Regions from separate parts of the Shewanella sp. ISS20 genome, predicted to be linked through region 1. Evidence: riboswitches for the same ligand, from Rfam matches in the RefSeq annotation. Region 1 holds a riboswitch; each other region holds the start of a gene.

Region 1 (3,623 bases):
AAATAGTAAAACCGCCATGCGCCCGATTGTGATCTTGTACCTGTTTGGTACCTTTGCCGCCGCCTTAACTGCCGTGGCTGTGAGCTTTTTATTCCCAACAGATTTAGTTCTGATTAACGCGGCAACCGGCACTACGCCGCCACAAGGCATAGGTGAGGTGCTGCACACCTTGCTGTTCAAGTTGGTCGATAACCCAGTCAATGCACTGTTAACTGGTAACTATATTGGTATTCTTACTTGGGGTGTGGGTCTAGGTTTTGCCTTAGCGCAAGCGTCACAGTCGACTAAGCAAGTGTTTGCCGATATGAGCCACAGTATTTCGCAGATGGTGCGTTTTATTATCCGTTTAGCACCCCTTGGTATTTTTGGTTTAGTGTCTGCCACCTTCGCGCAAACAGGTTTTTCTGCGTTAGCAGGTTATGTTCATTTGTTGGCTGTGTTACTCGGCGTGATGGTGATTATTGCATTAGTAGTTAACCCATTAATCGTATTTGCCAAAATTCGCCGTAACCCTTATCCATTGGTGTTTCAGTGCTTGCGTGAAAGTGGTATCACCGCCTTCTTTACCCGCTCAAGTGCTGCCAACATTCCAGTGAACATGGCACTTTGTTCCAAGCTTAAGCTGCATGAAGATACTTACTCAGTCTCTATTCCATTAGGTGCCACCATTAACATGGGCGGCGCGGCGATTACTATTACCGTGCTGACCTTAGCGGCTGTGCATACCTTAGGAATTCAAGTTGATATCTTTACTGCGTTGTTATTAAGTGTGGTCGCGGCAGTATCAGCGTGCGGTGCATCAGGTGTGGCGGGTGGCTCGCTGCTACTTATCCCGTTAGCTTGTAGCTTATTTGGTATTAGTAATGATGTAGCCATGCAAGTGGTTGCTGTGGGCTTTATCATAGGTGTTATTCAAGATGCGGCAGAAACGGCCTTGAATAGCTCAACTGACGTGGTATTTACCGCTGCAGCCTGTGAAGCGCTAGAGCGCCAGCAAGGCTAAGTGATGTGATACAGGTTGGGTTGTCATAACGGCTATTTTTATTAAGGCCTAGTCACTAAGTGACTAGGCCTTTTGTTATTTCTTTTAGGCTAATGAGCCTCCATGACTTATTGGAATCACAGTAAACTAATTATGAGATGTTCTTCACAAGCCGTTACACCAATCTCGCCTAATTACAATAAAAGTTCCTCAATTCTAAAAGAAGTTATTCGCCCTTTACTTATACCGAATTAAGCCCTGATCAGTTTGTCGGACGGATGAACGCTTAAGTTGCTTGAGTCGTTTAAATGCCTTTGTAAGACGATAGGCTTCGATAATGGCGATGAGTTTTACAAGAAAAGGTTCAAAAGTTTCTTGGGTATAACATCTATTTTGTTATGTTTCGTGATTCTTGGTAACGAAGGTTCAATGAAAATACCAGTGCTTTATTATGACGCATTTTCTCTAAATAAATTGTAATAGGTTCATTGGCAGGCAATGTGATAAAAAGCCTAACTATGTTAGTAACATAGGGCTGGGAAATCGAGTGTCATTTATTGTTGAGGTGTAGGTCACAATTTATTGCTTTCCCAAAAAAATCAAGCTCTTCTATTATGGTTACAGTATGTTACTATAGCCACAAATCTTACGTTAATGTTTGATTTTATAGAAAAAGGCAAACCAGTCGAAAGGCTGGGACGCAAAGCTTCCGGTCTAAGGGGAAACCTAAGATAGCGGGGACGCCAAAATCATAGCAATTTAATTTGCTTGCTTACGCACTTTGTTTGCCTTATTTGCATTGTCTAATAAGGAATATTCTTTGAAAACTAAACTATCCACCGCAGCGATTTTTGTTGCTTCTATGCTATCAGCAAATACATTTGCGGCTCTGCCTGGTACGCCAACTTTAGGTTGGGGTGAAACAAAATTTGCAATCATCGATATCGACCAATCAACCAGCGCCTACAACAAACTTGTTACGGTTAAAGATGCTGCTAAAGTTACCGTTAATTGGAACTTATGGAATGGTGAACTCGGTGACACTGCTAAGGTGTACTTAGACGGTGAGGAAGTTTGGAAAGGAACTTCTGTCGCAGCAGGTGAAGCTACATTTGATGTAAAAAAAGGTGGTCGCTATCAAATGCGTGTGGCCTTGTGTAATGATGAAGGTTGCTCATATAGCCCAACTAAAGAAATTATCGTTGCTGATACTGACGGTAGCCATTTAGCGCCTCTTGAAACTAAGATGCTTGAAAATAACCGCCCATACGTTAATAAAACTGACAAGGTTGTTGGGTCGTATTTTGTTGAGTGGGGGGTGTACGGTCGCCAATTCCCAGTTGATAAGATGCCTTCTAAAAACCTAACTCACCTGTTATATGGCTTTACCCCTATATGTGGTGGTGATGGCATTAATGACAGCCTTAAAAGTATTGAAGGTAGCTTTCAAGCCTTGCAAAAAGCATGTGAAGGTCGCGCTAATTTTGAGCTAGCCATTCATGATCCTTGGGCTGCTATTCAAAAGCCACAAGAGGGAGTTATGAACTATGACGACCCTTATAAAGGTAACTTTGGTCAGTTAATGGCGCTTAAGCAAGCGCAACCAGACTTAGTTATCCTGCCCTCTATCGGTGGATGGACATTATCAGATCCATTCTTCCAATTTGATGACAAAACAAAGCGTGATGTTTTCGTTAATTCTGCTAAAGAGTTTTTGAAAACTTGGAAATTCTTCGATGGTTTAGATATCGACTGGGAATTTCCCGGTGGTGGTGGTGAAAATATACATTTAGGTAAGCCTGAAGATGGTTCAACCTATGTTATTCTGATGAAAGAATTACGTGCAATGCTTGATCAGTTATCTAAGGAAACTGGTCGTAAGTATCAACTGACTTCTGCTATTAACGTGGGTTACGATAAGCTTGCAGTGGTTGATTATGGCGAAGCTCAACAGTACATGGATTACATCTTTATGATGGGCTATGACTTTAACGGTGCTTGGCAAAATACTAATTTAGGACATCAAACCGCTTTATATGATGGTCACTGGGAAACCACGAAATACACTGCTGATAAAGGCACTCAAATATTACTTAACCAAGGCGTTGACTCTGAAAAGTTAGTGTTAGGTGTTGCCAAATATGGTCGTGGCTGGACTGGAGTACATGATTATAAAGATGGCAACCCTTTTACTGGTACTGCAACAGGTAAGATCAAGGGGACTTGGGAAGATGGTGTATTAGATTATCGTGATATCGTTAATAACCATATGGATTCAGAGTGGGAAAAAGGTTATGACGAAGTAGCAGAAGCACCTTACCTATTTAAAAAATCAACTGGTGACTTGATTACTTATGATAATCCTCAGTCAGTTATTGCTAAAGGTCAATATGTTCTTAAGCACGACTTAGGCGGAATTTTCTCATGGGAAATTGACGGCGACAACGGCGACTTACTTAATGCTATGCATGAAGGCTTAGGCCACGGTGAAGGTATCGAGCCACCGGCAAACAAAGCGCCTATTGCTAATGCCGGTCAAGATCTAACGGTTAAGGGCGAGGTCACTGTTGAAATTGATGGTTCAAAATCTCGTGATCCAGAAGGTGACGAGTTAACCTATCAATGGAAGCAAATTAACGGC
Region 2 (3,623 bases), 1.7 Mb from region 1:
CCACCGTTAACTAGCATTCCGCCAGTATCAGTCACTTTCATAGTAACCATAGCGCTGCGGTTAGTTTTAACAGTCACCGCTAAATCCACGGCGCCATCTTTGATGTGATACTCAGCAGCGATACCGCCAAGTGAAACGCTTAACTTTGGCAGTTCAGGCGATACACCGCCATCACAATCACTATCGCCGGCAACGCGCCACACGCCCCACTCACCTGTGCTACCAGGCTCATCACCTTGGGTCCACCAGCCAGCGCTCCAGCTCTTACCCTGATGGCTAACCACTTCATCAGCTAAATAGACTTTATCCGCCTGCCAGGCATTACCACACACCTGCGAGTCATCAGTCACGCGCACTTGACGCGAGGCAGTCACTTGTTGACCAGCATTGTCTGTCACCGAGTAAGTTAAGCTGTAGCGGCCGACAGTATTCACATCCACTTTGCCAGAAACCTGAATTTGAGCAGTAAGATCACCATCTTCCGCATCAAATGCCGTCACATCAGCTAAGGGATCAAATGCGGCGCCTAAAGGCACGACGCGATTATCTAATCCATTAAAGACAGGCTTCACGCTATAAACTTCAACTTTGCGGGCATCAACAGTTTCGTTGTCATCATTATCACTGACGCGATAAGTCAGTACATATTCACCTAAGGTGTTGGTATCAACTTGGCCTTCAATCACAATGCGCGAGGTTAAATCACCATTTTCGGTATCCATAGCCGTCACGCCTGCCATAGGATCAAATGTTGTGGCATGCACCACGCGCGCATGACCTAAGCCTGTGAATACTGGCTTACCCGCTTCTGGTACTGGTGGAACTTGGCTGTGTACAAATGGGCCATAAGCCTTAATGAAGGACTCATTGTATTCATTACCAGCAGCATCGCGCCCCATATCCCAGTTAACAGACCAAGTCATAACACCACGCAGCGGCTGACCTTGGTTTTTCAAGGCTTCAAAAGCGCTGTATAAATGCTGTGGATTTTTAACATAGCCAGTGGCCGCGGCATCGTTGTTGGTTGGGATACCAAACACTAACTTGTCGTGAGGGATCTTATAAAAACTGCGACTGCCGTTAATTAATGAATCCGCAATGTAGTAGATAAACTCTTGCTTGAGTTCATCGTTGTTTTGAGCAACCCAACCTACCCCATCAATCCAGATACCATCGCCACCTTGGTTATAAAACTGCGGGTTGATCCAGTCGTAGTAGCCTTCTAAACGCTCTAAATAAGGAACGTATTTGCCACCCGTTGTCAGGTATGGGAATTCTGGAGCCATGGTAATTAAGAAGTTTTTACCTTGGGCGCGGTAGTGCTCTTTCACCATGATTAACGCCGCTGGAATAACCGTCTGGTTATCAGCAGCAGTCACCGCGGCTTGCTCTAAATCTATATCTAAACCATCAAAACCGTACATATCGGTAAGACGAATCAGTTCATCAGCAAAGGCTTGCTCATCACCGATTTTTAATTCGATATGGGCATCGGCGCCACCTAAGGCTAATAATACGGCGCGGCCTTGATGGTTTAATTCGGCAATTTCAGCAATAAATTCTGCTTCTGATAAACCCACTTGCGGGTCTAAACGAAAGGTAGGAATACGACCTTCAGCTGTGTCATAGACCTTCATAAAAGAGATGTCGACGACGTTATACATAGGGTTAACGTCGCTTAGTTTAACGCATGGCGCTACGCCACCTTTGTAACCGCTGCCATCACACCAGTTATGCCAGTAGCCTACGACGACACCGGCTTCAGGGTTGACCATTTGCGCCTGCAGTGGCTGAGCCAGCCCAGTCAGAGCTAAGACTAACGCACTCAGTTTTAATTTCTTTATCATCATTATTTCCCGTTTCAAATAGAAACAGGTAACGCGAGTTTTTGCACTCGAACACTACCTGTGGAAGCCCCGCTATCTTATGGATTCACCACTTAGACCGGAGGTTTTGCGTCATGCGCTTTCACACATTTTGCCTTTATCGCAAGCAGCTTCATGACAAGATGAATCAGCCTTTACAATAACTTGAGCCGCAACAAGCTTAGCTCTAAGTAGTTATGATTGTCACCTTTAATCTTAAAATAAACTTAAAACTATGCTTAAATATGATTAATAGTTTAATTCGCACTCAAATCATTTACTTATAAAAGCAAATAACCCACATATACTGAACCTTTCGCTCGCTAACTTCATGCTAAAACAACAACTAATCGCCACTATCTACTGGTTTAGGCCGACTAACGCTTAAGCGCTAACCATGCTTGAATAGTGAAATAAATTTAGGCTTTAAAACACTCAATCTACTGAAGCAGATTGAGTCGCCATCCCACAACTGATAATGTTATTAATATATTGCAAACGTAAACATTATCGCCATCAATCATTATCACCTATGGTGTCTATTCAATCACACGGATACGCAAATTAAGGATTGCTCGTGACCTCACTCAATCAAAGTATTTCTCTTGATGGTACCGATGTTGAAAGTAAACGCGCCGAGATTCAGCGCTATTTCAACCATACTTGGCAGCAATATCAGCAGTTATTCGACCTTATCAATACCGATGACGCCTATTTTCTTAAGGCTGAACCGTTACGCCATCCATTGATTTTTTATTTTGGCCATACTGCCACTTTTTATATCAATAAACTTAAACTGGCTCGCCTCATTGATGAGCGCATCAACCCTGAATTTGAGTCTATGTTTGCCATAGGCGTGGATGAAATGAGCTGGGATGATGTCAACAGTCAGCACTATGCCTGGCCAAGCGTCAGTCAAGTGCGGCGCTATCGCGATGAAGTGAGCGCTTGTGTCAATCAAGTCATAGATAACCTAGCGCTGAGCTTACCTATTACAGCGCAATCGCCGGCTTGGCTCATCTTAATGGGCATAGAGCATGAAAGAATTCATCTTGAAACATCATCTGTCATTATCCGCCAGCTGCCGCTGCATTTAGTGACGCCCTCAAGCAACTGGCATGCTTGCGAGAGCGTGGCTCTAGCGCCCAGCAATCAGTTACTGCATCAAAGCGGTGGCACTATGACGTTAGGCAAAGCCGCTACCGACATGACTTATGGTTGGGATAATGAGTACGGCCAGCAGTCAGTCGCAGTGAATGACTTTGAAGCGAGTCGCTATTTAGTTAGCAATCAAGAGTACCTCGCCTTTGTTGAGGCGGGTGGTTATCAAACCTTAAGATGGTGGACCCAAGAAGGTCGGCAGTGGCTAAGTTACACCCAAGCGCAACATCCAAGATTTTGGCGTAAACACCAAGGTCTATGGTGGCAACGCAACCTCACCGAAGAAATCCCTTTACCCTTAAACTGGCCGGTAGAAGTTAATTACTTAGAAGCTAAAGCCTTTTGCCATTACTTAAGCGAAGTGCAGCAAAGTCAGTTACGCCTTCCGACAGAAGCTGAATGGTATTGCTTACGCCAAAACGTCAGTGGCGATAGCCAAGATTGGCAAGAAATCCCTGCCAACTTAGGTCTGGCGCACTTTGCCTCATCTTGCCCTGTCAATCGCTTTGAGCATCAAGGATTTTATGATGTTATCGGTAACGTTTGGCAATGGAGCGAAACCGCCATCAATGGCTTTAACGGCTTTGAAGTGCATCC
Region 3 (3,623 bases), 1.2 Mb from region 1:
GCTCTTGTGTTACTTTCGTTTGACCACGAGCAATCACGCGGCTGCCTTCTACCGTCAAATGCAGCAACAAGCCGCGATCTTTATAGTTACCCGGTTGATCCCACACCCTATCGCCCACATGGACATCAAACCATGCTTGTAAACTACTGGATTGGTTAACATAAAAAAATCCAGCCCCAGCTAATAACGCCAGTAGCAACCAAGTGCGCTGCCGCTGCCAAGCAATCGCGACCATTAAGCCGCCAAATGGGATCAGTAGCGCCGCCCATAAGGCCCAGTAACGCCAATCATTAAATAACTGAAACATATTGCCGACGATACTAAAGTCATCAGGCATGATGGGGCTGCCTAAGATCATGAGCTTGAGCGCATTACTGACCTGCAGCACTAAGGTAAAGCTGGTGTACACCATGACCCAAGCTAAAAAATTGCGGCACAATACAAATAACAACCCCGCGAATACCAGCTGAATAATGGCATCTTTAACCCAAACCCCAGGCCAAACCCCGACATCAAAACTGCTCGCAAGCCCTAGCTGAATAAGGCTATACAAGGCCAGTGTATATAGCACCATATATAACCATGGGCGCCATAACGCTAAGCGCTTTTGTAAACGTGTTTTCGGGAAAACTATCCTTGATTGCTGCATATTGCCCTACATCCGAAACTAGCCAAGCTAGGTAACATATTGTGCAATATCATACTCATTTTGAAAGAATTTAATAGCTTAAGTCATTAATCATTCCATAACTTATGCCGACTTATTGCAACCTAGCCTATCTCGGTTTTTGCGCCTATGGTTAAACCATCATCTTAACTTGCGCCATTTCTCCTATTTTTGAGGTAAGCGCGCCCAAGATGAATCAGCAAGACAAGCAATGCCATCAAAATCAATTGGTTAATCAGACGCTTACATTGACACTGGATTAATTAATCTATATATTGGTCACCAGCAAAAATTGCTGACACATTGAAAAAGGCAAACCAGTTGAAAGGCTGGGACGCAAAACCACCGGTCTAAGGGGCGTTTGTACCTATGATAGCGGGGATGCCATTGGTATCAGACTTGTTGCCTTGTGCGGCAAGTCTAGTAATGCGTGTTGCCTTATTGAATTTCTATGCTCAATAAGGAAGATATATGTTTAAAACTCGTTTTTCCCCTCTCGCCTTAGTGATAGCTAGTACATTGGTGCCGGTAGCGGCGCAGGCCGAAGTCACTATGCAACAAGCTGCCGAACAAACCTTTAGCGTCATTAAAGCCATGAAACAGCGCGGTGAAGCTAATGATGGCGTGATTGTTGATGGTAACAAACGCTTTATTGTCTATAACGACTATCGTTTTGAACTGCATGATGATAATTACCCTAAATTTCCTTTCCCTTATGGCGGCGAAGAAGCCCTAGCCCCTTATTATGCCGCGTTCCCATTTTTAAATGATAAATGGGACATAGTGATGAATAATAACTATGGTTTTTATTTCATTCATGATGATTTTGGCAGCATGAGTAGCGACACTCAGGGTTGTTTTGTCGAATATTTTCCAGAACCCAGTTTCAGCGAAGATAAGATAATGCGTCTTGAAAATACTGAGTGTATCAGCGCACCTATGCTTACCGACGTTGCTTTATCTGGGGTATTTGATATTGGCGCCTCAGTGACTTGGCAAGGCCATGTTGAAGGCAATCGCTATCAGCTGAGCTTAAGTTCACCGTCAACTAAAACGCAAATGTTTAACGCCACCGCCCCTGAGTTCTACCTAGGTAATCTGTCACCAAACACTGATTATCAATTAGCCCTGGAAGCTTGTAATACCACAGCGTGTGTGGCACTTGAACCGATTACCTTTACGACTGAGTCAAGTAAAGCGGGTTTTCATGACGGTATTCGCCACTTAAATCACCTTGATGGTGAAATTGCCGCCCATGTATCCTTGATGCAAAGTCACAGCTTAACCGCCCCCTTTGGCAATGATGAGTTAAATGCGCCGGATGTGGTGATCAACCGTGCTGCCATGCTGCTAGTGACGCCAGAGCTTAACGACATTAACCAGTTATGGGTTGAGGTGTATTTTGAAGGCGAGCTTATCGCGCGCGAAATCATGCAGTCACCCGCCAATCAGCCCAAAACTGACCAATACGCCGTTGAAGGTCGGCCAATGGTTATTTTTGGCCATGATGTCTGGAGCTTGCCGCTTCAATGGAATTGGATGACCCCAGGCTTATCCCTTAAGTTTATCGATAACCACGGTCGCAGCTCAGAATTAGCGCAGCACAGCATTACCTTTGGCGGCGCGCCTGAGTTAGTCATCCAAAACATCGACATGGGCATGTTAACTAAGCCACGTGGCCGCAATACCATGGCTAACAATACTGCTGAACATGCCAGTGATTATTTTCAAAAAATCCCAGTATCTAAATTAGTGCTGGGCCAATACGCCCCTGCCCATTTTGAAACTGTCACTATGCCTAATGGCAAAGTGTACACTGAACGCAGTGACACTGATGGTGGCTGGCATTCTGGTGATATGCGCGAAGCCATTGGTAAGGCGTTAATTTCAACAGGTATTAATAATGCCAACGTCGGCATTACTACCTCAGCGGGTTATTCACAAGCTTATAATCGCCGTTTTAACCAACTGACAGCACACACTAATGTCGGCGTTTACACCCATCCAGACAATGGCTCGAACAAAACCGTAGTACATGGTGGTAGCGGTGGTGGTGGCATTTTAACTTTGGAAGCAACCACAGGTAATGAGTGGTCCCATGAAGTGGGACATAACTTTGGCAGAAGCCATTATCCGAGCATGGCCTCAGTGCATGATATGCAAAGCGGTTGGGGCTGGGACGAGGTATTCAAACGCTTTATCGGCAATATCGATTGGCGCGGCGCGCCAGCAATATCTGAAGCCGGCGGCGAAATATCTCCCCCCTATTTAGAGACCTTCCGCTTTTTACATGACGCCCAAGCCGGTGGTGAAAAGCAAAAAATTGGTTTAGTCAGTAACTTTACCCTTGAACACCCAACCCAAGCGCGCCGCACGCAAGCTTGGTTAAATAATGGTTTTAATCAAACGCCAGACGGCAATTATCACTATGCCACATGGGATCAAGCGCAACAAACCTATGTAGAAGCCAACACTACAGCACCAGCACCAGTAAAAACTGGCGTGCCGGTGACAACCTTAGTGGGTATTTACGATCCTACTGGTGTGAACCCAAGTCAGATTTATCCAGTACTTTATGGTAACTATGGTAATGTGTTTGATTTACCACCCGCAACCGATTATGAAGAACCTGACTCAGGTTCAAGCATCAAAGGCGGCTGGAATGAATATCGCGACCTAACGCCAGAACAGTTATCCTTATCTAGCTGGAAAACCATTATCGATAATGGCAGCCATAAACGTTTGTGCCAATTTAGCTTTACCACGACTACAGCAGAAACGGTTAATTTAGTTGGTCATGTCGAACCCGCCACCAATACTTGCCATGCGAGTGATGATATGCGTTGGAACCTTGCTGGCACATGGCAGGATATGGCATCTTTAGCTGGTGACTATTCAGTACTCTACCCTTATGGCCGTGGCAATGTTGTCTATTCACCGACACCTGATATCGGTG

What was found. Region 1 has a riboswitch for cyclic di-GMP ahead of AC1HDP_RS06805 (glycosyl hydrolase family 18 protein). Riboswitches for the same ligand answer to the same signal wherever they lie in the genome.
Region 2: it holds a riboswitch for cyclic di-GMP, as region 1 does, so the genes downstream of both, AC1HDP_RS14490 (immunoglobulin-like domain-containing protein) here and AC1HDP_RS06805 (glycosyl hydrolase family 18 protein) in region 1, are expected to answer to the same signal.
Region 3: it holds a riboswitch for cyclic di-GMP, as region 1 does, so the genes downstream of both, AC1HDP_RS01580 (M66 family metalloprotease) here and AC1HDP_RS06805 (glycosyl hydrolase family 18 protein) in region 1, are expected to answer to the same signal.

The regions. Positions count from the first base shown of each region.
Region 1 covers NZ_JAWRZK010000001.1:1,513,777-1,517,399, reverse strand. The annotation lists gene sstT (serine/threonine transporter SstT) at 1-1,003, shown strand, start outside; cyclic di-GMP riboswitch class I at 1,648-1,730, shown strand; gene AC1HDP_RS06805 (glycosyl hydrolase family 18 protein) at 1,845-3,623, shown strand, end outside.
Region 2 covers NZ_JAWRZK010000001.1:3,184,054-3,187,676, reverse strand. The annotation lists gene AC1HDP_RS14490 (immunoglobulin-like domain-containing protein) at 1-1,850, opposite strand, end outside; cyclic di-GMP riboswitch class I at 1,907-1,992, opposite strand; gene ovoA (5-histidylcysteine sulfoxide synthase) at 2,443-3,623, shown strand, end outside.
Region 3 covers NZ_JAWRZK010000001.1:356,933-360,555, reverse strand. The annotation lists gene AC1HDP_RS01585 (LTA synthase family protein) at 1-649, opposite strand, end outside; cyclic di-GMP riboswitch class I at 969-1,056, shown strand; gene AC1HDP_RS01580 (M66 family metalloprotease) at 1,139-3,623, shown strand, end outside.